4 regions of the Kitasatospora sp. NPDC056446 genome follow, and region 1 is predicted to be linked to each of the others. Evidence: riboswitches for the same ligand, from Rfam matches in the RefSeq annotation. Region 1 holds a riboswitch; each other region holds the start of a gene.
What was found. Region 1 has a riboswitch for cyclic di-AMP ahead of ACFQ6N_RS30285 (transglycosylase family protein). Riboswitches for the same ligand answer to the same signal wherever they lie in the genome.
Positions count from the first base shown of each region.

Region 2: it holds a riboswitch for cyclic di-AMP, as region 1 does, so the genes downstream of both, ACFQ6N_RS06040 (hypothetical protein) here and ACFQ6N_RS30285 (transglycosylase family protein) in region 1, are expected to answer to the same signal.
Region 3: it holds a riboswitch for cyclic di-AMP, as region 1 does, so the genes downstream of both, ACFQ6N_RS03640 (M23 family metallopeptidase) here and ACFQ6N_RS30285 (transglycosylase family protein) in region 1, are expected to answer to the same signal.
Region 4: it holds a riboswitch for cyclic di-AMP, as region 1 does, so the genes downstream of both, ACFQ6N_RS23735 (peptidoglycan DD-metalloendopeptidase family protein) here and ACFQ6N_RS30285 (transglycosylase family protein) in region 1, are expected to answer to the same signal.

Region 1 covers NZ_JBHTRF010000064.1:26,655-33,843, reverse strand. The annotation lists gene ACFQ6N_RS30290 (cytochrome P450) at 1-1,162, shown strand, start outside; cyclic di-AMP (ydaO/yuaA leader) riboswitch at 1,428-1,596, shown strand; gene ACFQ6N_RS30285 (transglycosylase family protein) at 1,601-2,515, shown strand; gene eno (phosphopyruvate hydratase) at 2,767-4,053, shown strand; gene ACFQ6N_RS30275 (septum formation initiator family protein) at 4,248-4,754, shown strand; partial or broken gene ACFQ6N_RS30270 (DUF501 domain-containing protein) at 4,726-5,259, shown strand; gene ACFQ6N_RS30265 (exopolyphosphatase) at 5,451-6,386, shown strand; gene ACFQ6N_RS30260 (NAD(P)/FAD-dependent oxidoreductase) at 6,815-7,189, shown strand, end outside.
Region 2 covers NZ_JBHTRF010000006.1:62,638-69,826, forward strand. The annotation lists gene ACFQ6N_RS06035 (esterase/lipase family protein) at 1-398, shown strand, start outside; cyclic di-AMP (ydaO/yuaA leader) riboswitch at 668-834, shown strand; gene ACFQ6N_RS06040 (hypothetical protein) at 836-2,200, shown strand; gene ACFQ6N_RS06045 (hypothetical protein) at 2,272-2,931, opposite strand; gene ACFQ6N_RS06050 (IclR family transcriptional regulator) at 3,102-3,899, opposite strand; gene aceB (malate synthase A) at 4,101-5,780, shown strand; gene ACFQ6N_RS06060 (gamma-glutamylcyclotransferase) at 5,926-6,327, shown strand; gene ACFQ6N_RS06065 (helix-turn-helix domain-containing protein) at 6,428-7,189, opposite strand, start outside.
Region 3 covers NZ_JBHTRF010000003.1:224,387-231,575, forward strand. The annotation lists gene ACFQ6N_RS03620 (PP2C family protein-serine/threonine phosphatase) at 1-72, opposite strand, end outside; gene ACFQ6N_RS03625 (TetR/AcrR family transcriptional regulator) at 431-997, opposite strand; gene ACFQ6N_RS03630 (alpha/beta fold hydrolase) at 1,146-1,988, opposite strand; gene ACFQ6N_RS03635 (YiaA/YiaB family inner membrane protein) at 2,106-2,396, opposite strand; cyclic di-AMP (ydaO/yuaA leader) riboswitch at 2,606-2,764, shown strand; gene ACFQ6N_RS03640 (M23 family metallopeptidase) at 2,777-3,625, shown strand; gene ACFQ6N_RS03645 (hypothetical protein) at 3,713-4,588, opposite strand; gene ACFQ6N_RS03650 (GNAT family N-acetyltransferase) at 4,631-5,203, shown strand; gene ACFQ6N_RS03655 (sensor domain-containing protein) at 5,458-6,198, shown strand; gene ACFQ6N_RS03660 (class I SAM-dependent methyltransferase) at 6,335-7,105, shown strand; gene ACFQ6N_RS03665 (GNAT family N-acetyltransferase) at 7,141-7,189, shown strand, end outside.
Region 4 covers NZ_JBHTRF010000039.1:31,451-38,639, forward strand. The annotation lists gene ACFQ6N_RS23710 (HipA family kinase) at 1-660, shown strand, start outside; gene ACFQ6N_RS23715 (DUF3037 domain-containing protein) at 657-1,073, shown strand; gene ACFQ6N_RS23720 (MarR family winged helix-turn-helix transcriptional regulator) at 1,232-1,687, shown strand; gene purB (adenylosuccinate lyase) at 1,799-3,229, shown strand; gene ACFQ6N_RS23730 (MFS transporter) at 3,253-4,788, opposite strand; cyclic di-AMP (ydaO/yuaA leader) riboswitch at 5,071-5,281, shown strand; gene ACFQ6N_RS23735 (peptidoglycan DD-metalloendopeptidase family protein) at 5,284-6,249, shown strand; gene ACFQ6N_RS23740 (APC family permease) at 6,847-7,189, shown strand, end outside.

The DNA.
Region 1 (7,189 bases):
CAGGTACGCGGACGCCCGGCAGGCGCTGGCGGACGGCCGGCTGTCGAAGAACCCGGCGCACCACAGCGGGCAGGCGCACCGCACCGGCCGGGTGGGCATCCCGGGGGAGCGGCAGGCGGACCTGATGACCCACCTGCTGAACATCGATCCGCCGGACCACACCCGGCTGCGCCGGCTGGTGTCGAAGGCGTTCACGCCGCGCCGGGTGGCGGAGTTCGAGCCGCGGGTGCAGCAGCTCACGGACCGGCTGATCGACGGTTTCGCGCAGCGCGGTTCGGCGGACCTGATCCACGAGTTCGCCTTCCCGCTCCCCATCTACGCGATCTGCGACATGCTCGGCGTGCCGTCCGAGGACCAGGACGACTTCCGCGACTGGGCCGGGATGATGATCCGCCACGGCGGCGGCCAACGCGGCGGTGTGGGGCGGGCGGTGAAGCGGATGCGGGCGTACCTGCTGGAGCTGATCCACCGCAAGCGGGCGGACCTCGGGGACGACCTGATCTCGGGCCTGATCCGGGCGAGCGACCACGGCGAGCACCTGACGGAGAACGAGGCCGCGGCGATGGCCTTCATCCTCCTGTTCGCCGGTTTCGAGACAACCGTGAACCTCATCGGCAACGGTACGTACGCGCTGCTGCGCAACCCGGGGCAGCGCGGGCTGCTGCAGGAGTCGGTCGTACGCGGGGAGCGCGCGCTGCTCGATACGGGGATCGAGGAACTCCTGCGCTACGACGGGCCGGTGGAGCTGGCGACCTGGCGGTTCGCGACGCAGCCGCTGACCATCGGCGGCGTGGCGATCCCGGTCGGCGACCCGGTGTTGGTGGTGCTGGCGGCGGCGGACCGCGATCCGGCCCGGTTCGCGGACGAGAACACCTTGGACCTGGCCCGGGCGGACAATCCCCATCTGGGTTTCGGGCACGGCATCCACTACTGCATCGGTGCCCCGCTGGCCCGCCTGGAGGGGCGTGCCGCGCTGTCCACCCTGCTGTCCCGGCTGCCGGATCTGCGGCTGGCGGAAAGCCCGGAGAATCTGCGCTGGCGCGGCGGTCTGATCATGCGTGGCCTGCGGGAACTCCCGGTCGAATTCACTCCGGAGAGCCGCTCCCCGCATACGCCTCCGCATACGCTTCCGCACACCCCGTCCGCGCCCTCGACAAACTGACGCGAGCTGACGAAACGCCGACAATGCGCCGGCGACACGCCGGGCGGCGCCCTGACGAAACGTCGCCCGGCGGCCCGTGGGCGGGGGTTGAACACCCATCAATCCGGACATATAGCCGCCGTTGGTAGGCGATCGGACACGGGCCGTAATTTCTGTGTGATATCGGTGATATGAGCTTGTGATCGGTCTGATGTTCTGTCTACTCTCCCTGGAGTTCGCAGCTGCGGACCTCGTGCGCGGAACGCCGAATCCTGCCCGCCGCGCCACGGGAAACCGACCAGAACCCTGGGCAGGGGCGGGGGAACCAGGTTTGTTGCCGTTTCCCGACGGCTTGGGGTGAAGCCGCCCGAGCGGAATCGTTTCCGCGCACGGCGGCCGGGCCACCTCCCGGTCCGAACCCGACAGCTCACCTCGCAGGCGTACGGAGAGGGACCCTTCATGCTGTTCGTCGGAACCGGCCGTCACCGTCGTCGCACCCAGACCGAGAAGGCCATCGCCGTCGCCGGTGTGGCCGGCGTCGGACTCGCGATGCCGCTCCTCACCGCCACCGGCGCCTCCGCCGCCCCGGCCTCCACCTGGGACGCCGTCGCCCAGTGCGAGAGCGGCGGCAACTGGGGCATCAACACCGGCAACGGCTTCTACGGCGGCCTGCAGTTCACCTCCAGCACCTGGAAGGCGTACGGCGGCACCGCGTACGCGCCGCAGGCCAACCAGGCCAGCAAGGGGCAGCAGATCTCGGTCGCCGAGAAGGTCCTCGCCTCGCAGGGCCCGGGCGCCTGGCCCGTCTGCTCGCAGAAGGCCGGTCTGAGCAAGGGCGGTGCCCCGGCCTCCGTCGACACCTCCTCGGACGCCAAGCCGCAGTCCGCCCCCGCGCAGGCCCCCAAGCAGCAGGCCCAGAAGCCCGCCGCCCCGGCCCAGAAGCCGGTCGCCCAGAAGCCCGTGCAGAAGCCGGTCCAGAAGCCGGTGCAGCAGAGCGCCCCGCAGCAGCAGGCGCAGCCGCAGACCCCGGGCTTCTCCGGCCAGGCCGGGTGGGACGCGACCGCGAAGGTGTACTGGTACCAGAACAACGGCGCCTGGTACTGGACCAGCCACCAGAGCGTCTACCAGCAGTACGCCGGCCAGGCCGCCCAGCCGCAGTACGCCCCGCAGGCCGCGCAGCAGGCCCCGCAGGCCCCGCAGGCCGCCCCGGCGTCCGGCCACGACTACACCGTCCGGGCCGGCGACACGCTGTCGACGATCGCCGCTGCCCAGGGCGTGTCCGGCGGCTGGCACGCGCTGTACGACCAGAACCACGGCACCGTCGGCGGCGACCCGAACCTGATCATGCCCGGCCAGGTGCTGCACTTCGGCTGAGCCGAACCGCCGTGCGTGCGAAGGGGTCCGGCGCTGCCGGACCCCTTCGTCCGCATTCGCCCGCCCCGGTGGGACAAGGTGGGACAAGCAGGTGAACTACCGGTGGGTAGCCGGGCCACACGCTGAGACGGAAGCGAGGTCGACGTGGCCCCGGGAGCACGGGCGGTTAGGCTCTGGTCCGTAACGACTCCGTAATCGTCCCGCTGGCAGCACCACCGTCAGCCGGACCTGCTTCCGCAAGGAGATGCATCGTGCCGTCCATCGATGTCGTCGTAGCCCGTGAGATCCTCGACTCGCGTGGCAACCCCACGGTCGAGGTCGAGGTCGGCCTCGACGACGGCAGCACGGGTCGTGCCGCTGTCCCGTCGGGTGCCTCCACCGGTGCCTTCGAGGCCCTGGAGCTGCGCGACGGTGACAAGAACCGCTACTTCGGCAAGGGCGTCGAGAAGGCCGTCCTGGCCGTCATCGAGCAGATCGGCCCGGAGCTGGTCGGCTACGACGCCACCGAGCAGCGCCTGATCGACCAGGCCATGCTCGACCTGGACGCCACCCCGGACAAGTCCTCGCTCGGCGCCAACGCCATCCTCGGCGTCTCGCTCGCCGTCGCGCACGCCGCCTCCGAGGCCAGCGACCTGCCGCTGTTCCGCTACCTGGGCGGCCCGAACGCGCACGTCCTGCCGGTCCCGATGATGAACATCCTCAACGGCGGCTCGCACGCGGACTCCAACGTCGACATCCAGGAGTTCATGATCGCTCCGATCGGCGCGGAGTCCTTCTCCGAGGCCGTCCGCTGGGGCGTCGAGGTCTACCACACCCTCAAGGGCGTGCTGAAGGAGCGCGGCCTGTCCACCGGCCTCGGCGACGAGGGCGGCTTCGCGCCGAACCTGGACAGCAACCGCGAGGCCCTGGACCTCATCACCGAGGCCATCCAGAAGGCCGGCTACGTGCCCGGCCGCGACATCGCGCTGGCCCTGGACGTCGCCGCCTCCGAGTTCTACGAGGACGGCGCCTACCAGTTCGAGGGCAAGGCGCTCACCGCCGCCGAGCTCATCGAGTACTACGCCGACCTGGTCGCCTCGTACCCGCTGGTCTCCATCGAGGACCCGCTGGACGAGTCGGACTGGGACGGCTGGAAGGCCATGACCGTCAAGCTGGGCGACAAGGTCCAGCTGGTCGGTGACGACCTGTTCGTCACCAACCCGGTCCGCCTGGCCAAGGGCATCGACACCGGCACCGCCAACGCGCTGCTGGTGAAGGTGAACCAGATCGGCTCGCTGACCGAGACCCTGGACGCCGTCGAGCTGGCCCAGCGCAACGGCTACCGCTGCATGATGTCGCACCGCTCCGGCGAGACCGAGGACGTCACCATCGCCGACCTCGCCGTCGCCACCAACTGCGGCCAGATCAAGACGGGCGCCCCGGCCCGCTCCGAGCGCGTCGCCAAGTACAACCAGCTGCTGCGCATCGAGGAGATCCTCGACGACGCCGCCGAGTACGCCGGCCGCGGCGCCTTCCCCCGGTTCCGTTCCGCCGAGTGACGAGCAGGCCCGCTCCGCCGGGTGACCGGCACGGCCGCCCCGCCGAGTGCCGACCGGGACCGCTCCGCGGACCGGTGGGCACAGCGGGCGCGGGTGCCGGGCGTCCCCGGTAGCGCCAGCCTGACCGGTGCCCCGCCGTTCACCCCGTAGGGTGGACGGCGGGGCACCGTCGCGACCAGGAGGGGATACGGGAGATGGCAGGCTTGCGGATCCCGGGCTTGGCGGCCCGGCCTCGGTTCACGAGCCGGGCGACCGTCCTCGTCCTGGTGCTCTGCTCACTGGTGGCGATCCTCGCCTACCCGACGCGGCAGTTCATCTCCCAGCGCGCCGAGATCTCCGCCCAGCGGGCGAAGGCCGACCACGCGCGCCAGCAGGTCGAGCAGCTGCGCCGGGACAGGGCCCGCTGGCAGGACCCGGAGTACGTCAAGGCGCAGGCGCGCGCCCGGCTGCACTACGCGGTGCCGGGGGAGACCCCGTACATCGCGGTGGACCCGGCCGGCCAGGCCTCCGCCAAGCCCTCCCCGGCGGCTGCCGGTACCCCCGCGACCGGTTCGGCCACCGGTCAGGCGAAGGCGGCCAAGCCCTGGTACGCCAGCATCTGGGACTCGGTGGACGCCGCCGACAGCGCCGCGCCGCCCCCCGCCACCCCCGTTCCGCTCCCACCGTCCTCCGTTGGAGACAGCTCCCCCCATGACCACTGAGAACCACCCCGCCGTCTCCGACGCCGACGTCGCCGCCATCGCCGCCCAGCTCGGCCGGGTCCCGCGCGGCCTGCGCGGAGTCGCGCACCGCTGCCCCTGCGGCAACCCGGACGTCGTGGAGACGGCCCCCCGGCTGCCCGACGGCACGCCGTTCCCGACGCTGTACTACCTGACCTGCCCCAAGGCCGCCTCGCTGATCGGCACCCTGGAGGCGGACGGCGTGATGAAGGAGCAGTCCGCCCGGCTCGCCGAGGACCCGGAGCTGGCCGCCGCCTACCAGAAGGCGCACGAGGACTACATCGCCCGGCGGGACGCGATCGAGGTGCTGGAGGGCTTCCCGAGCGCCGGCGGCATGCCGGACCGGGTGAAGTGCCTGCACGTGCTGGTCGGCCACTCGCTGGCGGCCGGCGAGGGCGTCAACCCGCTCGGCGACGAGGCGATCGGCATGCTGGAGGACTGGTGGGCCAAGGGCCCGTGCGTCTCCCCGGCCGAGGTCGACGCCGCCGGCGGGCGGGTCGCCCGCAACCGGGCCAAGGCGCAGGACCACGACGCCGTGATCGCGGCCAAGCAGCAGAAGACCGCCGAGCGCGCGGCCAAGAAGCGTGCCGCGGACGCCGGCCAGGACCACGCGGGCCAGGGCGAGGCCGGCCAGGGCGAGGCCGGACAGGGCGAGGCCGGGCAGGAGTCGCGGTGACCATGACCCGGGTGGCCGCGATCGACTGCGGCACCAACTCGATCCGGCTGCTGGTCGCCGACCTGGACCCGGAGACCGGCGAGATCACCGACCTCGACCGCCGGATGATCGTCAACCGGCTGGGTCAGGGCGTGGACCGGACCGGCCGGCTGCACCCGGACGCGCTGGCCCGCACCTTCGCGGCCTGCCGGGAGTACCAGGAGATCATCTCCGGCTTCGGCGTCGGCCCGGAGCGGGTCCGCTTCGTCGCGACCAGCGCCTCCCGGGACGCCGAGAACAGCGACGAGTACGCCAAGGGCGTGCAGGACATCCTGGGCGTCGGGCCCGAGGTGGTCAGCGGCGAGGAGGAGGCCCGGCTGTCCTTCCTGGGCGCCACCAAGGAGCTGACCGGCGACCGGTTCCCGGCCCCGTACCTGGTGTTCGACCTGGGCGGCGGCTCGACCGAGTTCGTGCGCGGCACGGACGACGTCGAGGCGGCGCGCTCGGTGGACATCGGCTGCGTGCGGCTCACCGAGCGGCACTTCGGCGGCGCCGAACTGCCCTCCGCGGAGCAGGTCGAGGAGGCCCGGGCGCATGTGCGGGCCGAGCTGGACAAGGCCGAGGAGGCCGTCCCGCTGACCGGCGCGGCCACCCTGGTGGGCCTGGCCGGGACGGTCACCACGGTGTCCGCGATCGCCCAGGGCCTGTCGGCCTACGACTCGGAGGCGATCCACCACTCGCGGGTCAGCCGGGAGCAGGTCGCCCGGATCGCCCGCGAGCTGCTGGCCGCGACCCACGCCGAGCGCGCGGCCATCCCGTCGATGCACCCGGGCCGGGTGGACGTGATCGCGGCGGGGGCGCTGGAGCTGCTGGAGATCATGGAGCGGACCGGCGCCGCCGAGATGGTCGTGAGCGAGCACGACATCCTCGACGGCATCGCCTGGGGTATCGCCCCCTGACCTGTCGCGGGGCTTACCGAACCGGCCCCGGCACCCCTTTCGGGGAGCCGGGGCCGGGGCGCGCCCGGGCCCGTGCGGGAAAGTTCGTGAATTTCTTCACATGGCGATCCGGCCATTCGTCCTACCTGGTCGCCCGCTACGTCCGAATTGTGGGACCGAAGGTCGGTCGGCGGTGCGGCCCGCTGGATCGCAGGTCAGGGATCGTTCGAGGTTTGAAAATCGAAATCACGCGCGGGAACCCGGGCCCCGTACGGATCGTTGCTGCTCAGCAGGGTGGTGCTCCGGCGCGCGTTTCCGAGGGGGTGCGGAGGGTGGTGAGCCCCCGTGCCGGGGCCGGTTTTGCGGCCGCGCAGTGTAGCACGGGGTGTCCATGAGCTTGTGACCGGGCTCACGAAGGCTGCTCCGAACGGTGCTGGATACTTTCGGATATGAGCACCACGGAGCGTCCTCGCATCCTCATTGTCGGCGGTGGTTACGTCGGCCTGTATGCCGCGATGCGCATCCTCAAGAAGATGCGCTACGGCGAAGCGACCGTCACGGTCGTGGACCCGCGGTCGTACATGACGTACCTGCCCTTCCTCCCCGAGGCGGCCGGCGGCAACGTCGCGCCCCGCAACCTCGTCGCGCCGCTGCGCAGCGCCCTCAAGCAGGCGGAGGTGCTGACCGGGTCCGTCACCGGCGTCGACCACGCCCGTAAGGTCGCCACCATCCAGCCGGCGGCCGGCGACAGCTACGAGCTGCCCTTCGAGTACCTGGTCGTCGCGACCGGCTCGGTCTCCCGCACCTTCCCGATCCCGGGTCTG
Region 2 (7,189 bases), on a different contig from region 1:
CGGGCCAGCGCCAGCTGCTCGCCCGCTGGGACGGGAAGTACGGGGTGGACACCACCGCCCAGGACTGGTGGACCACCTACTACGGCGGCCAGGGCTTCTACACCTCCGGCCAGGGCATCCAGGCGGCGATCGACGCGGGCTCGCTGATCGCCCCGCTCCAGCAGGCCGGGATCCCGCCCGCGGTGCGCACCTACCTGCTGGCGGGCGGGTCGGCCGACATCCCGGGCGTGCTCGACGAGAACCGGGGCCCGAGCGACGGGATCGTCTTCACCGCGAGCGCCCTGGACACCACCGGTATCGCGACGGTCGGCGGCACCCGGCTGCTGAGCGGCCTCAACCACCTGGAGCTGGCCTGGGCGCCGGAGGCCGAGAGCCAGGTCGACGCCTGGCTGGGCTGAGGCCGCTCCGCCGAGCCGAACCGAGGCCGAGCCGCACCGACGCCGACGCCGACACCGAGCCGCACCCCACCGCACCGAACCGCTCCACCGGCGCGCGCGAAGTGATCAACTCGGCCGCCACGCAGTGTCGTTGATCGACACCACTGTGAGCTGTGCGACAACCGGCCCGAGACAGTTGTCCGTTCACGTACGGCCTGCCTAGCCTGCAACGGTCGTCCGCCCCCGCGGACCCCGCCGCCGGGACGCCTAGTCCTGTCCACCCGTCGGCGGGTCACCGAGCACCACAGCGGACAGGAGCGGGGGAACCAAGGTCGGCGCCCGGCCCGTGCGCAACCGTGTACGGGCCGAGGCTAGGGGTGAAGCCGCTCCACAGGCGGCCGGGCCAACTGCAGCCCGAACCCGACAGCTAACCTCGCCGGCGTCGCAGAGGTCCTCTCATGCCCCAGCCTGCCGCCCGGCGCCGCGCGCCGCGCCACGCCCGTCCGACCCACCGCGGCCGCAACGCCGCCTTCGCCGCCACCGGGGCGCTCGCCATCAGCGGCGCCGGCCTGCTCGGACTGCCGTCCGTCACCGGTGCCCAGGCCGCCACCGCGCCCACCGTCACCCAGGACCGCCTCGCCCCCGCCGCCATGGTCGCGGGCAAGGCCACCACCGCGTCGCTCGCCCTGCACTCCTCGGCCTGCTTCACGGCGAAGACCGTCGGCGTGGGCGTGCGCGACGCGCGCGGCACCAACCTCGACTTCCCCGGCAACGCCTCCAACGTGCAGATCTGCCCGAGCGGAGTGAACTTCACCAGCGGTGCACGCACCCTGCCCGCCGGGACGTACACCCAGTTCGGCTTCTGGCAGGACCTCGGCGGCGCCTGGCACAACCTGCCCTCGCAGCAGCTGGTGGTCTCGGCCACCGGCACCCCGACCCCGACCCCGACCCCGACCCCGACGGCCACTCCCACCCCCACCCCGGCGCCGACCAAGACCGCCACCCCGGCCCCGAAGCCCACCGAGACGCCCACCGCGACGCCCAGCCCCACCACAGCGCCCAGCCCCACCACGGCCCCCAGCCCCAGCCCGAGCGCCACCGCGAGCCCGAGCACCCCCGCGCCGTCCTCCCCGGTCGCCGGCAAGTCGCTGACCTGGTCCGACGAGTTCAACGGCCCGATCTCCTGGGGCCAGCGCTGGGTCGGCGACAAGAGCACCTCGTACAAGTACGGGAACCACAACCCGGACGACAACAAGCTGGACTGGCTGAACAAGAACAACGTCAGCGTCGCGAACGGGGTCGCCACCTTCACCGCCACCCCCGGCGGCCCGACCCTGGAGAACGGCAAGCAGTCCTGGAACACCGGCTTCCTGACCACGGAGGGCTCCAGCGAGGGCTTCCAGGTCAAGACCGGCGACTACGCCGAGACCCGGGTCAAGCTGCCCGCCGGCACCGGTGCCTGGCCGGCCCTGTGGACCTGGAAGAACGGCAACGGGGAGATCGACTCCTTCGAGTACCACCCCGACAACCCGAACCTGCTGGAGCTGACCAACCACGTCAACCCGGGCACCCCGAAGTACTACACCGACGCGAGCGCCGTCGCGAAGGACCAGTGGGTGACCATCGGCACCTACTACGGCGCCAACTCGGTGGACTGGTACGTCAACGGCGTCAAGGTCCACTCGGACGGCAAGGGCGTGGGCGCCAACTGGTCGGCGTACCTGATCCTCAACCTCTCGGTGTGCGCCGGGCAGTACCACCCCGCGCCGCAGGGGACCGCCCCGATCACCATGGCCGCCGACTACGTCCGCGTCTACCGCTAGGCCCCGCGCCCTCGTGGCCGGGGAGGACGGCCCTTTCCCGGACCGGCCGTCCTCCCCGGTGCCGTCCGCGTTCAGGAACCGGCAGCCGTCTCGACGACCCTGATGTCGAACGGCTGCCGGTTGTTGTCCCCGTCCCGGTCGTCCGCGCTGCGCACCGCGACCGAGCCGCCGACCAGCGTGCCCAGCGGCAGGTCGGGGGAGAGCAGGACCGGGACGAGCGCGGTCGCGCTGCGCCCCTCCTTCAGCCCGGGGCCGAAGACGCAGCGCACCTGCCGGCCGTGCTCCGCGACCTCGCAGTCCTCGGGGAAGTACGGGCCCTCGGGGGTGACGCCCTTCGGCAGGGTGACCACCACCGTGAAGGGCGAGGCGGTGGTGTCCGGGCCCCGGTTGGCGACGAAGGCGTGGATGGTGGTGGTCTCGCCGGGCGGCGCCGGGTCCGGGTCGAGCCGGATCACCTCCAGGTCGGAGTCGGACGGCGCGGCGACCACGACGGGCAGGGTGGACGCCCCGACCACCGCCGGCAGGACGGACGCCTCGGGCGCGCCCGGCGCGACGACCTCCACCGTCGGGCGGGGTTCCGGCTGCCGGAGGGCCCAGGACGGGCCGGTGGCCAGTACCGCCACGGCGCAGCCCGCCGCCACGGCGGCCACCGCCGCGACCGTCCCGCCCGTGCCGAACCTCCTGTGCCTGGTGCCGAACCGTACGGTGTCGCGCACTCCCTGGTGCTCCATGCCGTTCACCCTGCCCTCGTGCCGGCCGTCCGCGCCGTCGCGGACCGCGTCCGCACCAGGGTGGCCGGGCGTCGTCGGGACGGGCGCGCAACCCGCCCGGCGTCCGCCCGAACGGCGGACGCCGGGCGGCCTTCCGGCCTCTCCTGGCGGCACCGGAGGTTGACGTTTCGTCAGGGAGCGAGGACCTGCCCGAGCCGGGTCGCGATCTCGTGCATCACCGGCACCAGCGAGGCGGCCCCGGCCTGTTCCTCCAGGGCCCTGATGCGGGCCTCCGGTCCGGAGACCGAGAGCGCGGTGGGCGTCGGCGCGCCCGGGACGGCGAGCGCGATGCAGCGGACGCCGATCTCCTGCTCCTGGTCGTCGACCACGTAGCCGCGCTCGCGCGCCTCGGCGAGCTGGCGCATCAGCTCCTGCGGGTCGGTGACCGTGTACTCGGTGTGCGCGGGCAGCGGGTTGGGGCCGAGCACGGCGCGCGCCTCGTCCTCGGGGAGCTGGGCGAGCAGCGCCTTGCCGACGCCGGTGCAGTGCGGCTGGACCCGCCGCCCGACCTCGGTGAACATCCGCATCGAGCGCCGCGACTGCACCTGCCCGACGTACACCACCTCGCCGCCCTCCAGCACCGCCAGGTTGGCGGTCTCGCCGGTGGCCTCCATGAGTTCGGCCAGGTAGGGGCGGGCCCAGCTGCCGAGCAGCCGGCCGGAGGTCTCGCCGAGCCGGATCAGCCGGGGGCCGAGGGTGTAGCGGCGCGCGGTGTCCTGGCGGACATAGCCCTGCTGGACGAGGGTACGAACCAGTCGGTGGATGGTCGGCATGGGGAGGCCGGACGTGGTGGACAGTTCGCTGAGCGTGGCCACGCCGCCGGAGTCGGCCAGCGCCTCCAGGAGTTGGAAGGCGCGCTCGACGGACTGCACGCCGCCGCTCGCACGGTCGGCGCCCGTCGTCGATGCTGTGTCGGGGGTCGCAACCACCGGCGTTCCCTTCGCTGTCGGGGAGGAGTAGAGTCCCGGCGACCTCTTCAACAAATCGTTGAAATTCTGTATCGCGGAAACTAGTCTCCACCTTACAGAATCGATCTCGCCGACAGGCGGGTATCGATCGAGGAAGTTCCCGAGGAGGCTCCCACCGGAGCTCCCTTCGCCAGGCTCAACCGTCTTAGGAGTGTCCTGCTCATGGCTGCAGATCAGGGGCCCTCCCCCAGCCTCCGGCCGGGGGTACCCCCACGCACTTCCACCGCCGCTCCGGTCGTCACCGTCGCCGGCCCGCGCGTCCACCGGGCGGAGGAGGTGCTCACTCCGGAGGCGGTCGCCTTCGTCGTCGGACTCCATCGCGCCTTCGAGGGCCGCCGGCAGGAGCTCCTGGCCGGGCGCAAGGCCCGCCGCGCCGAGATCGCGGCGACCGGCACACTGGACTTCCTCCCCGCGACCGCCGGCATCCGGGCCGGGGACTGGAAGGTCGCCGAGGCACCGCGCGCCCTCCAGGACCGCCGGGTCGAGATCACCGGCCCGACCGACCGCAAGATGGTCATCAACGCCCTCAACTCCGGCGCGCGGATCTGGCTCGCCGACTTCGAGGACGCCACCTCCCCGACCTGGGAGAACGTGGTCAGCGGCCAGGTCAACCTGATCGACGCCTACGAGGGCCGGATCGACTTCACCACCCCGGCCGGCAAGGCGTACACCCTCAAGCCCGCCGCCGAACTCGCCACCGTCGTGGTCCGCCCGCGCGGCTGGCACCTCGACGAGAACCACCTGCTGGTCGACGGCACCCCGGTCGCCGGCGCCTTCCTGGACTTCGGGCTCTACTTCTTCCACAACGCCGCCCGGCTGCTCGCCAAGGGCTCCGACGACCCCAACTCCGGGCCGTACTTCTACCTGCCCAAGACCGAGAGCCACCTCGAAGCCCGGCTCTGGAACGACGTGTTCACCCACGCCCAGGCCGAACTCGGCATCCCGCACGGCACCATCCGGGCCACCGTGCTGATCGAGACCATCACCGCGGCCTTCGAGATGGACGAGATCCTCTACGAGCTGCGCGACCACGCCGCCGGCCTCAACGCCGGGCGCTGGGACTACCTGTTCTCCATCGTCAAGAACTTCCGCGACGCCGGCGAGCACTACATCCTGCCCGACCGCAACAGCGTCACCATGGCCTCGCCCTTCATGGCCGCCTACACCCGACTGCTGGTGCGGACCTGCCACAAGCGCGGCGCCCACGCGATCGGCGGCATGGCCGCGTTCATCCCCAGCCGCAAGGACCCCGAGGTCAACGCGGCCGCGCTGGAGAAGGTCAGGGCCGACAAGGACCGCGAGGCCGGCAACGGCTTCGACGGCTCCTGGGTCGCCCACCCGGACCTGGTGCCCGTCGCCCGGGCCTGCTTCGACGCCGTGCTCGGCGAGCGGCCGCACCAGAAGGACAACCCGGGCCCCTCCGAGCCGGTCACCGCCGCCCAGCTGCTCGACATCGCAGGCGCCGGCGGCACCTGCACCCGCGCGGGGCTGCACAACGCCGTCCAGGTCGGCGTCCGCTACATCGAGGCGTGGCTGCGCGGGATGGGTGCGGTCGGCATCTTCGACATGATGGAGGACGCCGCCACCGCGGAGATCTCCCGCTCGCAGATCTGGCAGTGGATCCACAACGGAGTCGTGCTGTCCGACACCGGCGAGAAGGCCACCGCCGAACTGGTCCGCGCCATGGTCGCCGCGGAACTGGCCGAACTGCTCGCCGACTCGGGCGAGGAGGCCTACAGCGCCGGCCGCTGGCGCGAGGCCGCCCAGCTCTTCGAACAGGTCGCCCTGGCCGAGGAGTTCGCGGACTTCCTGACCCTCCCCGCGCTCCCCCTCCTGGGCTGAGCCCAATCTATCCGCCGGTGCCACCGCTGCCGCCTGCCGGGCTGTAGCACTCCGGCGGCCCGTTACTCCGTTCCGTACGGCGACGAACCCACCTGTCCTCTCGTCGCCGTACGGAACGGCCGCTTCCCGACGAGGAGTTCCACCCATGCCGCGCATCTTCTTCAACGGCCAGGCGATGGCCGGTGGCCCGTTCCACGCCAAGGTCGCCGACGCGCTGATCGGCCCGGCCAGGACCGCCCCCGGCTACCGCTTCTTCTCCATCGACCACAGCGGCGGGACGGACGTCTGCCCGGGCCTGCTGCCCGCCCCGGACGTCGACACCGCCATCGAGGGCGAGCTGTACGACATCAGCCTGGAGCGGCTGCGGGACGTCATCCTGCCCGGCGAGCCGCGCGAGCTGGAGCTGGGCGTGATCAAGCTGGAGGACGGCTCCGCGTGCTTCTCCATGCTGCTCGCCCGGGGCGAGGTCGAGCGCGGCGTCCACCGCGAGATCACCCACCACGGCGGCTGGCGCGCCTACCTCGCGACCATCGGGCGCGAGGCCTGACGGGCGACGGGCGCCAGATGACGGCCGACGGCTGACAGATGACAGCCGACAGATAACAGATGATGAAAGTTGTCAGCTGAAATCCGTTCGCTGAAAGTTGTCAGCGCCCCGCCGTGACGTGCGGAACCCCCGCCACCAGCGCGTCGCCCAGCCCGCTGCGCCCGTAGAGCACGCTCCGGCCGTGCCGGTTGCGTTCCAGCAGTCCGGCCGCCGTGAGCGCGGTGAGGTGGCGGCTGACCGCTCCCGGGGTGACCCCGAGCCGGTGCGCCAGCTCCGTCGTACTGGCCGGGGTCTCCAGCATCGCCAGCAGCCTGGCCCGGGGGACGCCGATCAGTGCGGTCAGCGGCCCGTCGGCCATGGCCGCCCGTCCGTACGTCCCCAGGCCCTCGGCCATGGTGGCCTTCCCCCGCGCGGGGTAGCACACCAGCGGCGGCCCCACCTGGGTGATGTCGGTCTGAGCGCCGCGCCCGAACAGTGTCGGCATCAGCACCAGCCCGCGCCCGGCGAGGTCCACCGAGGTGCCCAGTGCGCGGGTCGCCGGGTGCTCGTCGTCGAGCGTCAGCACGCCGGACCGCCAGGACAGCCGGTAGTCGAGGTCGGCGAACAGCCCCTCCGCGCCGCGCTCCGAGAGCATCCGGCCCCGGTACACGATGTCCGACTCCAGGACCGAGCGCGCCCGCGGCCACCAGGCCGGCGCCAGGCAGCGCGTCCAGTACGCCTCCAGCGCCTCGGCGGCCCGGGCGACCAGGCGCGACGGATCGTCCAGCAGCTCCGCGAGCACCGGCGGTACGGGGCTCCCGTCCCCCCGGTACGCGGCCAGGACGTCCGCGCGCGCCACCTCCGGCGGGGTGGCGGCCATCCC
Region 3 (7,189 bases), on a different contig from region 1:
CCGTCCGGCCCGTATGTCCCCGTCCAGCAGCCGCCCGTACCACCGGCGCGCCCTCGCTACCAGTGCGGGCACCTACGACCTCCGGCCACGGGGGCGGTCCCCTCATGACCACCGATCAGACCGGCCACACTAACCCGTCCGCGGCCGGGCCCCTCCGCCGACCTGCGGGGCGCCGCGCGCGGGAGAAGCCTTCGGGCCCGGCTTCCCGGCCGCCGGTCCCGGGCGGCCGCCGGCCCGCCCAGGGCCGCCCGTGCCTCCCCGCGCCCGGTGCGGCGCGGGAAGTCGGCGGGCCCGACTTCCGGTGTCGCGGGCCCGGGGCCGTCGTCGAAACCCCCCGACTGCGGGCCGCCGCGCCCCGGCCTCCGGCGGGAGGCGGCCCCTCTGCTCTTCCGCGTTGCGATGCCCGCGCGCCGACGATCGAAGACGGGCCCTACGCGGGCCAGTTGCGCAGGCCGGTGGTGAGGGTGGCGATCAGGCGGTCCTGGGTGGTGGCGAGGTCCTCGGCGAGTTGGAAGGCGCCGGCGGCGGTGAGGGAGGCGAAGCCGTGGGCGAGGGAGCGGACGGTGCGGGCGGCGTGGACCGCCTCGGAGCCGTCGAGGCCGTACTCGCGCAGGACGGCGATGATCACGCCGACGAGCCTGGCGGCCGCCCCGGTCAGGTCGGCGTCGGGCTGCGGGGCCTGCGGGAGGGCGGTGTAGCGGTGGGGCCGCTCGGTGGCGTACGCGTGGTAGGCGCGCAGGACGGCGGCGACCGCGTCGTCCCCGCTGCGTCCGACGGCGGCGTCCGCGAGGCGGTCGGCCAGTTCGTCGGTGACCCGGACGGCGATCAGCCGCCGGAGTTCGGCGAGCCCGCCGCTGACGTGCTTGTAGAGGGAGGGGGTGGCGACGCCGGCCCGGGCGGCGACCGCGGCCAGGGTGAGGGTGTCGGCGCCCTGTTCGTCGATGAGGGCGAGGGCGTGGTCGACGACCTGGTCGGGGGTCAGTCCTACGCGGGGCATGGTTCGGGTCTCTCCGTACGGAAGCGGGGGGGGGCGTCGGTCTGGCGCGTCGGGGTGGGGCGAGTGGTCGGGCGTGTCGGTGTGTGGGGGCCGGGCGTGTCGGGGTGTGTCGGGTCGGGGCTGGGGAGGCCGGGGGCGGGCGGTCGGCTCAGGCGAGTCCGGCGAGGAAGGGCAGCAGCGCGTCGGCGGTGGCCCGCGGGTTGTCGGCCATCGGGTAGTGGCCGGACCCCTCGATCATCGCCTTGCGGGCGCCGAGCGCCGCGGCCTGCCGGTCGGCGACGAGTTCCGGCTTCGGGAAGTCGGGGTCCTTGCTGCCCATGACGACCAGCGCCGGGCACCGCACGGCCGCCGTCCAGCCGGTCGGCGAGGAGTCCCCGCCGACGTACCCGCGGGTGGCGGTCTTGCGGCCGGGCGTGCGCAGGGCGGCGACCAGGCCGTCGACGTACCCGTCGAAGTCGGCGGGCTTGGCGCCGGGGAAGGCCATCCGGCGCAGGTAGAAGCCCCAGAAGGCCGGCCAGTGGACGAGCGCCGCGCCCATCAGGCCCATGGCGCCGCGCATCAGGGCGCCCGGTTCGGGGTTCTCGACGAAGGCGTCGATCAGGACGATCCCGGCGACCCGTTCCGGCGCGTCCCCGGCGGCCTTGACGACGGTGGCGCCGGTGTAGGAGTTCCCGGCGAGGACGGCGCGCGGGATGCCGAGGTGGTCGAGCAGGGCGAGGACGTCGTCGGCGAGGGCGGCCGGGCCGTAGTCGTCCCAGGCGATCGAGGACTCGCCGAAGCCGCGCAGGTCCATGGTGACGACCCGGTGGCCGGCGGCGGTGAGCAGCGGGCGGAGGTGCCGGTACGCGGCCCGGCTGTCGAGCATCCCGGGGAGCAGGACGACGGGGGCGGCGTCGCCCTGGTGGGTGCCGTCGTCCGGGCGGGTGTCGTCGAAGGCGATCCGTCCGCCGGGGACGTCCAGGTACCGGGTGCTCGGGGTGGTGGCGTTCATGGTGGGCCTCCTCGGTCCGCCGCTGCGGGGCATCGGCGAATACTGCCGATAGCCATAAAGCTAAGGCTAATAGCCTTAGCCGTCAAGCACTGGTACCGACGGCGGGCCGCGCGCGCCTCAGACCCCGTCCGCCCGGAACGGGTCGTGCTCGCTCAGCAGCTTCTCCAGGCGGGCCTGGTCGACCCGGCTGACGATCTCGTTGGACTCGTGCCGGTCCCGGATCACCTTCGCCAGGGTGAACGCGGAGGTGACGGTGTAGAGGAGGCCGATCCCGAGGAAGGCCCGGGTCCATCCGCCGACCGGCAGGTAGGCGATCCCGACGGCGAGGGCGGTGCCGGAGAGGGCGAAGGAGAGGATGGCCTGGATGTAGTACGCGGCCGTGGTGCGGTTCTGCATCGGTGCGCTCATGGCGCCAGGATGCGGCCGTGCGGGCGGCTCGCACATGAGTAGGAGTACTCAGATGGAGTGCTCGGATCGGGTGCCCCGGTGAGGGGTCGTTCGTTGACGTCCGATCACGTGTTCCACAGCCGTCCCGGACGGATGGCTTGGAATCAGGGCGTCCTAGGATTAACGTTTGATAACGCAGCGCGGTCGTCAACGCCGTACCCAGACGGCACCGTGCGCCGTCGCCTAATCCCGCAGACCGGCCTCCGGGCAGGTCAGGGAGCCGGGGAACCACGTTCCTTGGGGTGAATCGGCGGGGCTCCGGCCCGGCCGTAGGAGACCTTCCTGCTCCGAACCCGTCAGCTAACCCGGTAGGCGCGAAGGAAGGAAAGGAGCGCGCCTCCGTGGCGTCGACGCACACCCCGGCACACCCGGCCGGCCCCGCAGCCGGTACCCGGCTCCTCGACCACCCCGGTACGGACGGCCCCGAGTTCCACGGCCCCGGACTCCTCGGCCCCGAGGCCGAGACCAACCGCCACCGGATGCCGCGTCAGACCCGCGGAGCCTCCCCACTGCTCGGCGTCACCGCCGTCGCCGCCACCCTGGGCGCCACCGGCTTCGCCTCGGCCACCCCGGCCGCCGCCCCCGCCGTCGAGAGCCCGGACGAGACCCCGGTCGCCCTCGCCGCCGACCCCGGCCTCGCCCTCGCCGCCCGCATCCAGCAGCAGGCCGACAGCCAGCGCACCGCCGCCGAGGAGAGCGCCCGGGTGCAGGCCGCGCAGGAGGCCGAGGCCAAGGCCGCCGCCAAGGAGGCCGAGGCCAAGCGCGCCGCCGAGGAGGCCGAACGGGCCCAGGCCGCCGCCCTCACCCTCCCGGTGAAGGACTACCGGCTCTCCGCCCACTACGGCCAGAGCGCCCGCTACTGGGCCAACCTGCACACCGGCCTGGACTTCGCCGCCGACACCGGCACCCCGGTGTACGCGCTCGGCCAGGGCACCATCACCTCGGCCGGCTGGTCCGGTTCGTACGGCTACCGGATCGTCGAGACGCTGCCCGACGGCACCGAGATCTGGTACTGCCACCTCTCCTCGATCATCAAGGGCACCGGCAAGGTCACCTCCGGCCAGCAGATCGGCAAGGTCGGCGCGACGGGCAACGTCACCGGCCCGCACCTGCACCTGGAGGTCCGCCCCGGCGGCGGCGCCCCGGTCGACCCGGAGCCCTGGCTCCAGCAGCGCGGCCTCAACCCGTAGCGAAGGCCCGGGAGCCCGAAGCCCTGAGAGTCCCGGAAGCCCGAGAGCCCCCGGCCGCACACGCGGCCGAGGGCTCTCCGCTGCGCCTCAGTCCTCGGCGGGCAACTGCGCCAGGTACGCGTCGATCTCCTCCTGGCCCGGCTCCGGCGCCAGCTCCGGGAACTCCTCCAGCAGCAGCCGGGGCAGCCCGGGCACCGTCCACTCCCCGAACAGGTCGAGCGCCACGGCGACCGCGGCCTCCTCGAACCGCCCGAAGTCCCCGGCCAGTTCGTCCGGCATCGGCCGCCCGAGCGCCGTCAGCTCGGCCAGGTTGCGGTAGCTGCGCCGCATCAGGCCCTGCTCCAGCAGCCGGCGCGCGCCGTCCGTGGCCATGCCCACCGACAGCACCCGGCCGGGCCCCCAGCCCCGCTCGTCCGGCTCGTCCAGCCAGCCCGCCGGTGCCAGCGCCTCGAACGCGGCCAGCCGTTCCTCCTCGGCGAGCCCGCCGAAACCGGCCAGCCAGTCCCGCACCGCCTCCGGGTCCGCGACGTCCACCCCGTACGCGTGCAGCAGCAGCGCGTACAGCCGGGGCCAGGTCACCAGGTCGGCGCGGCGCAGCAGCCCGGCCGCGACCTCGCCCTGCCACTCGGCCTCCGCGTGCAGCCGCTCCTGGCGCTTGGCGTTCAGCCGCCGGACCGCCCGCTGGTGGTCGACCAGCAGCCGGACGGCGTCGCCGTACGCGAGCGGGTCCTCCTCGGGCGCGGGTTGGACGTACAGGTGGAGCCGCTCGTACAGCAGGTGCTCCACCGCGTCGGAGGTCAGTTCGGGCCAGCCGTCGTGCATCCTGCCCTCGCCCAGCTCCAGCAGCGCCAGGACCGCGCGCAGCGGCCCCTCGGCCACCGGAGCGCGGTCCTGCCCGTCCGCCCAGGCGAGCAGGTCGGCGGCCCTGGTGCGCGGGGCGAGCCGCAGGTCTTCGTCGTTCATAGTCCGAACGGTAGCCGCCGGGTGCCGGTAGGGTCGGCAGCCATGGTCCCCGTACGACTCACCGGCCCCCGGCTGGCCATCCGCGAGTACCACCACACCGACGGCGACGTGGACGCGCTGCACGCGCTCTTCGGCGACCCGGAGGTCACCCGCTACCTGCCCTTCGAGCCGCGCGACCGGGAGACCTGCGCCGACCAGGTGGAGCTCTACCTGGAGGAGGCGATGGCCGGGGAGCGGGACACCTACCGGCTCGCCGTCACCAGGCTCGCCGACGCGGCGGAGCCGGCGGACGCGACGCCGATCGCGCACGCCTCGCTCACCCTCGGGAAGCACCGCTCCGCCCACCTCGGCTACGTCCTCGGCCGGGAGTTCTGGGGGCTCGGCTACGCGGGCGAGATCGCCGGCCTGCTCTGCGACCTCGCCTTCCGCGGCCTGGACGTGCACCGGCTGGCGGCCTGGGTCGACGTGGACAACGCGGCCTCCGTCAAGGTGCTGACCAGGCTCGGGTTCCGGCTGGAGGGGCGGGCGCGGCACGACCAGCTCAAGGGCGGCGTCTGGTCCGACTCGTACCTCTACTCGCTGCTCGCCGACGAGTGGCCGGGCTCGGCCGGCTGAGCGCCTCCGGCCCGCCCGGGCCGAGTGCCGCCCCGACCGCGCCGCCCCGCCCGCCCCGCCAGGGCCGCGTCGCCCCGCCAGGGCCGTGTCGCCCCGGGCGGCGGGGCCCGCAACGGACCCGGGGGTTAACCCCACCCCCGATCCGCCAGGCCTCCGGATGCCCCCCGGCCTGGGCCCTCGGCCAGACTGGACGTCGTCAGCGAACGCGGGCGACCGTCAGAACACGCCAGAACGAGGGGCCGGGGGCCGGGGACATGAGCAGCAGCCGAAGCATGCGGGACGACGAGTGGGACGTCCTGGGCGGTCGCGGCGACGACCCGCACCCCGTCCGGGCCCACCGGACCGAGCAGCCGCCGGCCTTCTGGCGGGCGCCGTTCTCCGCGCACTACTACCGCGAGATCGGCTACGCGTTCAGCGGCCTGCCGGTGGCGATAGCCGGCTTCGTCGTCACGATCACCCTGTTCTGCGTCGGCCTCGCCACCGTCGTCACCGCCGTCGGCCTGCCGGTGCTGGCCGGCCTGACCACCGCCGGCCGCGGCTTCGGCCGGCTGGAGCGGGCCCGGGTGCGCGGCATGCTGGCCCTGGACGTCCCCGGCCCGAAGGCGGTGCGCCGGATCCGCCAGGGCAACTGGGGCGCGGTCACCGCGCGGCTGGCGGACGGGGCGGGCTGGAAGGCCGCGCTGTACCAGGTGGTGATGTTCCCCTGGGCGATCTTCAGCTTCACCGTGACGCTGGTGTTCCTGCTGCTCGGCTGGCTGATGGCGCTCTACCCGGCCTACCACTGGGTCTTCCCGACCTACACCCCGTGGCGCGGGTACCGGGTGTTCGACTTCACCGACAGCCACCACGTCCGGCACGAGTACTTCATCGAGGGGACCTGGCAGATCGCCGGGCTGTCGCTGGTCGGGGTGCTGGTGGTGTTCCTCACCGCGCAGCTGGTCCGCGGCCTGACCAACGTCAACCGGGCGGCCGCCCAGGGGCTGCTCGGCCGCTGAGCGGGCCTTCCCGGCCCGGGTCCGGTCCCTGGCCCCTGTCCGCTACCCCCTGGCCCCCTGCCTCGGCCCCTGCGTCGGCCCCGGCCCCGTCCGTGCTCCGGATGCGGCCGGGGCCGACGCGTGTTCGGATGACCGGGTGGCCGCCGCAGGCATTCCCCCCGCACCCCCGGACGTCCTGGTCACCTCCCGCCCGCTCGACGAGTACTGCGCCCTGTTCGGCCTCACCCGGGCGGGGCTCGCCGCCCTGTCCGGGCCGCTGCTGGACTGCCCGGGCGGCGCGGCCGGACTGGCCGCCGAGGCGCGCGGGCTCGGCTGCCGGGTGATCGCCGTCGACCCGGCGTACGCGCTGCCGCTGCCGGAGGTCGCGGACCGCGCCCGGGCCGCCCGGGCGGCGATGGCCGCCGCGATGGCCGCCCGCCCGCACCTCTACCCCGCGCACCGGCCCGACCGCCCCGACGACCCCGGCCGGTCCGAGCGCTACCTGCGCAGCTGGGACCGCGCCCGCCGGCTGTTCGCCGCCGACTCGGCCGCGCACCCGCAGCGGTACGTGGCCGCCGCGCTGCCCCGACTGCCCTTCGCGGACGGCACCTTCGCCCTCACCCTGAGCGGCTACCTGCTCTTCGCCTACCCCGAACTGTTCGGCCCCGAGCGCCAGTTGGCGGCCCTGGCCGAGCTGGTCCGGGTCACCGCCCCGGACGGCGAGGTCCGCGTCCAGCCGCTGTGCGACGGGCGCGGCCGGCGCTGCGGGCACCTCGACCGGCTGCGGTACGCCCTCGGTGAGCGCCGGATCGCCAGCGAGGTCCACCGTCTGCCCCCGGCCGGGGGCGGCTGCCTCCGCCGGGTCCTGGTGCTGCGGGCCGCCGGCCGCCGCCACCGGGAGCAGGCCCGGCGCGCATCCGATATGTAATGGTCGAAACCCCCTAGCGATCCTATACTCCCGGCATGACCGAGACGATGATCCGGCGTGCCGAAACGGCCGACGCCGAACGGC
Region 4 (7,189 bases), on a different contig from region 1:
GCGCTGAAATGGGTCGGTGCGGCGCAGGGGCGCAAGGCCCTGGTCGCCGAGGTGCTGGCCGCCGAGCTGGGGCGCCGGCTCGGGCTGCCGGTGCCGGAGCTGGTGACCGTCGACCTGGACCCGGTGCTCGCGCGCAGTGAGCCGGACCAGCAGATCCAGGACCAGATGCGGGCCAGCGGGGGGACCAACCTCGGGATGGCCTTCGTCAGCGGTGCGCTCAACTTCGACCCGCTCTGCTTCGAGGTGGACTCCGAACTCGCGGGCCAGGTGCTCTGGTTCGACGCGCTGATCGGCAATGTGGACCGGTCCTGGCGCAACCCCAACCTGCTGGTGGCGACCGGCGGGCTGCGCCTGATCGACCACGGCGCGAGCCTGATCTTCCACCACAACTGGCCGGGGGCCGGGGCCTGGGTGCGCCGCCCGTACGACGCCTCCGACCACGCGCTGCTGGCGGCCCGGCCGGACCTGGCCGCCGCCGACAAGGTGCTCGCGCCGCTCGCGGAGGCGGCGGTGGAGGCGGCCGTGGCGCAGATCCCCGACGTCTGGCTGACGGACGAGTCCGGCTTCGACTCGCCCGACGAGGTGCGCGCCGCGTACCTGGCCCAGCTGACCGGGCGACTGGCCGGTCCCCGTGACTGGCTTCCGGAGGTGTCCGCATGACCGGGTCGTCGAGGTCCGCGCTGCCGGCCACCGTCGAGCTGCACGATTACGAGTACGCCGTGATCCGGGCGGTGCCGAGGGTCGAGCGCGGCGAGTGCGTCAACGTCGGGGTGCTGCTGTACTGCCGGCAGAGCTCGCACCTGGCGGCCCGCACGCACCTGGACCAGGCGCGGCTGCTGGCGCTGGACCCGGTGGCGGACGTGCAGGGGGTGCGGCGGGCGCTGCACGGGATCGAGGCGGTCTGCCTGGGCGGCCCGCAGGCCGGTCCGGCGGCGGGGGACAGCCCGGGGCAGCGCTTCCGCTGGCTGACCGCGCCGCGCAGCGCGGTCGTCCAGCCGGGGCCGGTGCACACCGGGCTGACCGCCGACCCGGACGCCGAGCTGCGGCGGCTGTTCGACCAGCTGGTGCTCTGAGCGGGCGCCCGCAGGGGCGCCCGAGGGCCGGGTGGGGCGCGTGGGACGTGCGCGAGCGGGCGCGTGGGCGGGCGTGCGGGGCGGATGCGGGGCGGCTCGCCGACGGTTGCCCCGGTCAAAGCTTGAGTTGGTGAAGCACCTGGTCGTACGCTGACCCCATGGGTTCGACAGCGACGACGACCGTACCGACCAACGCCGAGCTGATGGAGGTGTTGGCCTCCGTCGGTGCCGCGTACTTCCAGGACTTCGCGGCGGCCGCGGCCCGGCACGGCCTCTCCTCCTCGCAGGCCAAGGCGCTGGGGGCGGTGCAGGAGCCGGTGCCGATGCGGGCGCTGGCCGGGCGCCTCGGCTGCGACGCGTCGAACGTCACCGGGATCGTGGACCGGCTGGAGTCGCTGGGCCTGGCCAACCGGGCGGCGGCGGCCGGCGACCGCCGGGTGAAGATCGTGGTGATCACGGCCGAGGGCCGCGAGATCCTCAACCGGATCCGGGGCGAGATGGCCCGCACCCACCAGGCCTTCGAGGCGATGACCGACGACCAGCGGATCGCCCTGCACTCGATCTGCTCGCAGGTCCTGCCGGTCCTGGCGGGCCGGACGCCCGGCGCCCAGTAAGGCGTGTCCGACACGCCCAGGCGCCGCGCCGACGGTCCGGCGGTGGGCCCCGACCGGGCCCACCCCATCCGCCGACGTCCGGCATGACCTCGGCTGTTACCCTTGCGAAGCGTGAGCGCGAAGCCCCAGATCCCCAATGTCCTGGCCTCCCGGTACGCCTCGGCGACCCTGGCCCAGCTGTGGTCCCCCGAGCACAAGGTGGTCCTCGAGCGCCACCTGTGGCTCGCCGTCCTGAAGGCCCAGCAGGACCTCGGCGTCGAGGTTCCCGCGACCGCCGTCGCCGACTACGAGCGGGTCGTCGACCAGGTCGACCTCGGCTCGATCGCCGCCCGTGAGCGGGTCACCCGCCACGACGTGAAGGCCCGGATCGAGGAGTTCAGCGAACTCGCCGGCCACGAGCAGATCCACAAGGGCATGACGTCCCGGGACCTGACCGAGAACGTCGAGCAGCTGCAGGTCCGCCAGTCGCTGGAGCACGTCCGCGACCGTACGGTGGCCGTGCTGGTGCGCCTGGCCAAGCTGTCGGCGCAGCACTCCGAGCTGGTCATGGCCGGCCGGTCGCACAACGTGGCCGCGCAGGCCACCACCCTGGGCAAGCGCTTCGCGTCGATCACCGACGAGCTGCTGGTCGCCTTCCGCCGCCTGGAGGAGCTGATCGCCCGCTACCCGCTGCGCGGGATCAAGGGCCCGGTCGGCACTGCCCAGGACATGCTGGACCTGCTCGGCGGCGACACCGACAAGCTGGCCGAGCTGGAGCGCCGGGTCGCCGGGCACCTCGGCTTCGAGAACGTGCTGACCAGCGTCGGCCAGGTCTACCCGCGCTCGCTGGACTTCGAGGTGCTCACCGCCCTCGTCCAGCTGGCCGCCGCGCCGTCCAGCCTGGCCAAGACCATCCGCCTGATGGCCGGCCACGAGCTGGTCACGGAGGGCTTCAAGGAGGGCCAGGTCGGCTCCTCCGCGATGCCGCACAAGATGAACACCCGCTCCTGCGAGCGCGTCAACGGCCTGGCCGTCATCCTGCGCGGCTACGCCTCGATGACCGGCGAGCTGGCCGGCGACCAGTGGAACGAGGGCGACGTCTCCTGCTCGGTGGTGCGCCGGGTCGCGCTGCCGGACGCGTTCTTCGCCTTCGACGGCCTGCTGGAGACCTTCCTGACCGTCCTCGACGAGTTCGGCGCCTTCCCCGCCGTGGTCGAGGCCGAGCTGGACCGCTACCTGCCGTTCCTCGCCACCACCAAGGTGCTGATGGGCGCGGTGCGCGCGGGCGTCGGCCGGGAGACCGCGCACGAGGTCATCAAGGAGCACGCCGTCGCCTCCGCGCTGGCGATGCGCGCGGGCGCCCGGGAGAACGAGCTGCTGGACCGCCTGGCCGCCGACGAGCGGATCCCGCTGGACCGGGCCGCGCTGGACGCGCTGCTGGCCGACCGGCTCTCCTTCACCGGTGCGGCCGGCGCCCAGGTCGCCGAGGTGGTCCGCCAGGTGGACGCCGTCGCGGCCGCCTACCCGGCGGCCGCCAAGTACGCTCCCGGCGACATCCTCTGATACGCCCGTGAGTTGACGCCGGGTCAGCTCGGCTTCGAGGGCCCTGCCACCGGACCGGTGGCAGGGCCCTCGTGCGTGTGGACGTGGCCCGGGTCGAGCGGCGGGGTGGTGCCGCAGCTCCACTCGCAGTCGGGCTCGGCCACCGGGTGGTCCTCGGGGGCGAGCACGTTGCCCCGGACGGTGGTGAAGGCGATCAGCCCGCCGGCGGCCAGCAGGCCCGCGCAGATCAGCATCGCGGTGTGGAAGGCGGAGTCGACCGAGGCCGGTACCCGGTAGGCGTCGCCGCTCAGCCCGGCCAGTGCCGGGAGGGCGGCCACCGCGAGCAGGCCGGCCGCGCGGGCGGCGGCGTTGTTGACCCCGCTCGCGATGCCCGCGTGCCGGACCTCGACGGCGGCCAGCACGGTGGCGGTCAGCGGTGCGACCAGCAGCGTCATCCCGCAGCCCATCACCGTGACGGCGGGCAGCACGTCCGCCCAGTAGGAGGAGTCCGGGCCGGTGCGCAGCATCAGCAGCACCCCGGCGGCGCACAGCAGCGGGCCGATCGTGAGCGGGATCCGCGGGCCGATCCGCTTGCCGAGCCGGCCGGCCCGCGCCGACAGCGCCAGCATCAGCACCGTGATCGGCACCAGCGCGAAGCCCGAGACCAGCGGCGAGAAGCCGGCGACGATCTGGAGCTGCACCACCAGGAGGAAGAAGACGCCGCTGAAGGCCGCGTACACGCAGAGGGTGACCAGGTTCACGGCGGTGAACAGCCGGGAGGAGAACAGGCCGAGCGGCAGCATCGGGTCGGGTGCGCGGCGTTCGACGGCCACGAACGCGGCGGCGAGCACCAGGCCGATCGCCCCGGTGACCCAGACCGCGGGGGACAGGCCCTCGCCGGCGGCGGTCAGCGCGTAGGTGACCGCGCCGAGCGCCAGTGCGGCGAGCACAGCGCCGAGCACGTCGAAGCGGCCGGACGCGCCCTTGTCCCGGCTCTCCGGCACCGATCTGGTGGTGACCGCGATCACGGCGGCCGCGAGCGGCAGGTTCAGCAGGAAGATCCAGCGCCAGCCGGGGCCGTCCACCAGCCAGCCGCCGAGGAAGGGGCCGACCGCGGCCGACACCCCGCCCAGGCCGGACCACAGGCCGACCGCGGCCGAGCGGTCGTCAGGGTGGAAGACCGCCTGGAGCATGGCGAGCGAGCCGGGGGTGAGCAGCGCGCCGCCGATGCCCTGGACGGCCCGGGCGGCGACCAGCACCTGGATGTTCGGCGCGGCGGCGCAGGCCGCGGAGGCGGCGGCGAACCAGACCACGCCGATCAGGAAGACCCGGCGCCGTCCGTAGCGGTCGCCGAGCGCGCCGCCGAGCAGGATCAGGCCCGCCAGGGTGAGCAGATAGGAGTTCAGCGTCCATTGGAGGGACGCCAGGGAGGCACCGAGATCGGTGCCGATGCGGGGCAGGGCGACGTTCACCACGGTGCCGTCGAGCATCGCCATGCTGGAGCCGAGCACGGTCGCCAGTAGTACCCAGCGACCCTGCGCGGTGCCCAGGCGCAGGGTGCCGGCCTCGGAGGTGGCCACGGCCCGATCCTGCGCCTCCCGAGGCGTACGTGACAAGGGTCACCGGTGGGTGTGTCGGTGGCGTGCGGTGCGTGAGCGGGCGACTGCGCGGCGGCGTCGACTTCGGCGCAGGGTCGTGGATCAGTGGCGGGGGGTGAATGGGTTGTGTACGCACTGTGCGGGCCGGTATCCGGAGGGTGACGGTGACCAGGGAGATGGTTGCCGATTCAAGAGATCGACATTGCTTCACCCGAACGGATGGGTTTTAGTTCAGCGACCGCCCGGCCAGTCCGGACGGATCCGCCGGGTGGAACGCCGAATCCTGCCGCTGCCCGGTGGTTCGATCTGAACTCTGTACGGCAGGAGCGGGGGACCCACAGGTAAGTCGCCGGACCGGAGTTCGCGCCTCAGGGCGCGGGCGTCCAGGACCGGCTTGGGGTGAAGCCGCACATGCGGCCGGGCAACTCCAGCCCGAACCCGACAGCTCACCTCGCAGGCGTCGGAGAGGAAAATTCCATGCCTGCACAGGCTCGTCGTATCGCCCTGCCCCGCGCCGCCCGGATCGGCATCGCCACCGCTGTGACCGGTGTCTCCTTCGCCCTTCCGCTGGTGACCGCGATCAGCGCCCAGGCCCACACCGCCCCGGCCCCCGCCGCCGCCTCCGCGCCGGCGGCCCAGGCCGCCGCGCCGGCCCCGGCCGCCTCGGCCGCCTCGGCCGAGAGCTACCGCGTCGTCAGCGGGGACACCCTGTCCAAGATCGCCGACGCCCGGAACGTCCAGGGCGGCTGGCACGCGCTGTACGAGCAGAACCGCTCGCTCGTCGGTGCCGACCCGAACCTGATCTTCCCGGGTCAGCAGCTCGCGCTCGCCGGCCACGCCGCCGCCCCGGCTGCTCCGGCCGCCCCGGCGAAGCCCGCCAAGCCGGCCGCGCCGGTCACCCAGGCCGCCGCCGCCAAGCCGCAGGCCCAGGTCCAGGTCCAGACCGAGGCCGCCAAGCCGTCCGCCCAGGTGCAGACCCAGGTTCAGACCGCGGCCCCGGCCCCGGCCGTGACCGCCGTCCCGGTCGCCGCCAGTGCCGCCTTCGTCGCGCCGCTGGCCAACCCGAAGCTGGGCACCGCCTACGGCGTGGCCGGCTCGATGTGGGCCTCCGGCCACCACACCGGCCAGGACTTCGTCGCCTCCACCGGCACCCCGCTGCGCGCCGTCGGCAACGGCGTCGTGGTCAAGGCCGGCAACGGCGGCGCCTACGGCAACGAGGTGGAGATCAAGCTCGCCGACGGCCACTACGCCGAGTACGCGCACCTCTCCTCGATCGGTGTGACGATCGGTCAGTCCGTCACCGTCGGCCAGCAGATCGGCCTCTCCGGCGCCACCGGCAACGTGACCGGCCCGCACCTGCACTTCGAGATCCGCAACGGCTCGGAGTACGGCTCGGACATCGACCCGGTCGCCTACCTGCGCGCCCACGGCGTCGCGCTCTGACCCTCCGGGGTCTCAGGAACCACCGCTGCTGCGGAGCGAATCGGTCCTCCGGGATGGTCATGTCGGGTGACCGCTCGACCGGGTGACCGCCGCGCGGCGGACATGGGCGCGGGACACGCCCAGGCCGGCCCGGCTCGCGGGACATACCCCCTCGCGAGCCGGGCCGGCCACTGCCGTTTCCGGGGCGTCCGGTCGTTCGAGGCCGGCTCCGGGCGGTCGAACATGGCGTCAACTCTGCCGTCAGGCAGCGGGGTTGTCGGATGATCCGCGCCTTGCGGGGCGCCTGGCGGCACCCGATGCTTTCGGCAGTCAGCGCCCGGCCGGTCCGGCGGGCGGGAGAGCCGGGGCAGGCGAGGAGGCCGGATGGCCGTCCGGGGCGAGGGCGTGGTCGGGGGCCGGTCGGGGAAGCCGCCGGGGACGGGGCCGTCGGGGAAGCGGCCCGGCGGGGATCCCGCGTCGGCGGGGGAGGCGGCGGACGGCGCTGGTCCGGGGGAGGCGGGGACGCCGGCCACGGCGGACGGCGCGGAGGCGGTGGGGGGCGCGGCGGCGGTGGACCGGCTGAAGGCGGGCTCGGTCGGCCTGGTCGGCGTGGTGTTCATGGCCGTCGCCACCGCCGCCCCGATCACCGCGATGACCGGCAACCTGCCCATCGTCGTCGGCCAGGGGAACGGCGTCGGCGCGCCCGCCGCGTACATCGTGGCGACCGTCGTGCTCACGGTGTTCTCGATCGGGTACGTGGCGATGGCCCGGCACATCACCGCGGCCGGGGCGTTCTACGGGTACGTCTCGCACGGGCTGGGGCGGGTCGCCGGGATGGCGTCGGGGCTGCTCGCGCTGCTCGCGTACATCGTCTTCGAGGCCTCGGTCCTCGGCTTCTTCGCGTACTCGCTGCGCGGGCTGGTCCGGGCCCAGGTGGGGGTGGATCTCGGCTGGGGCTGGT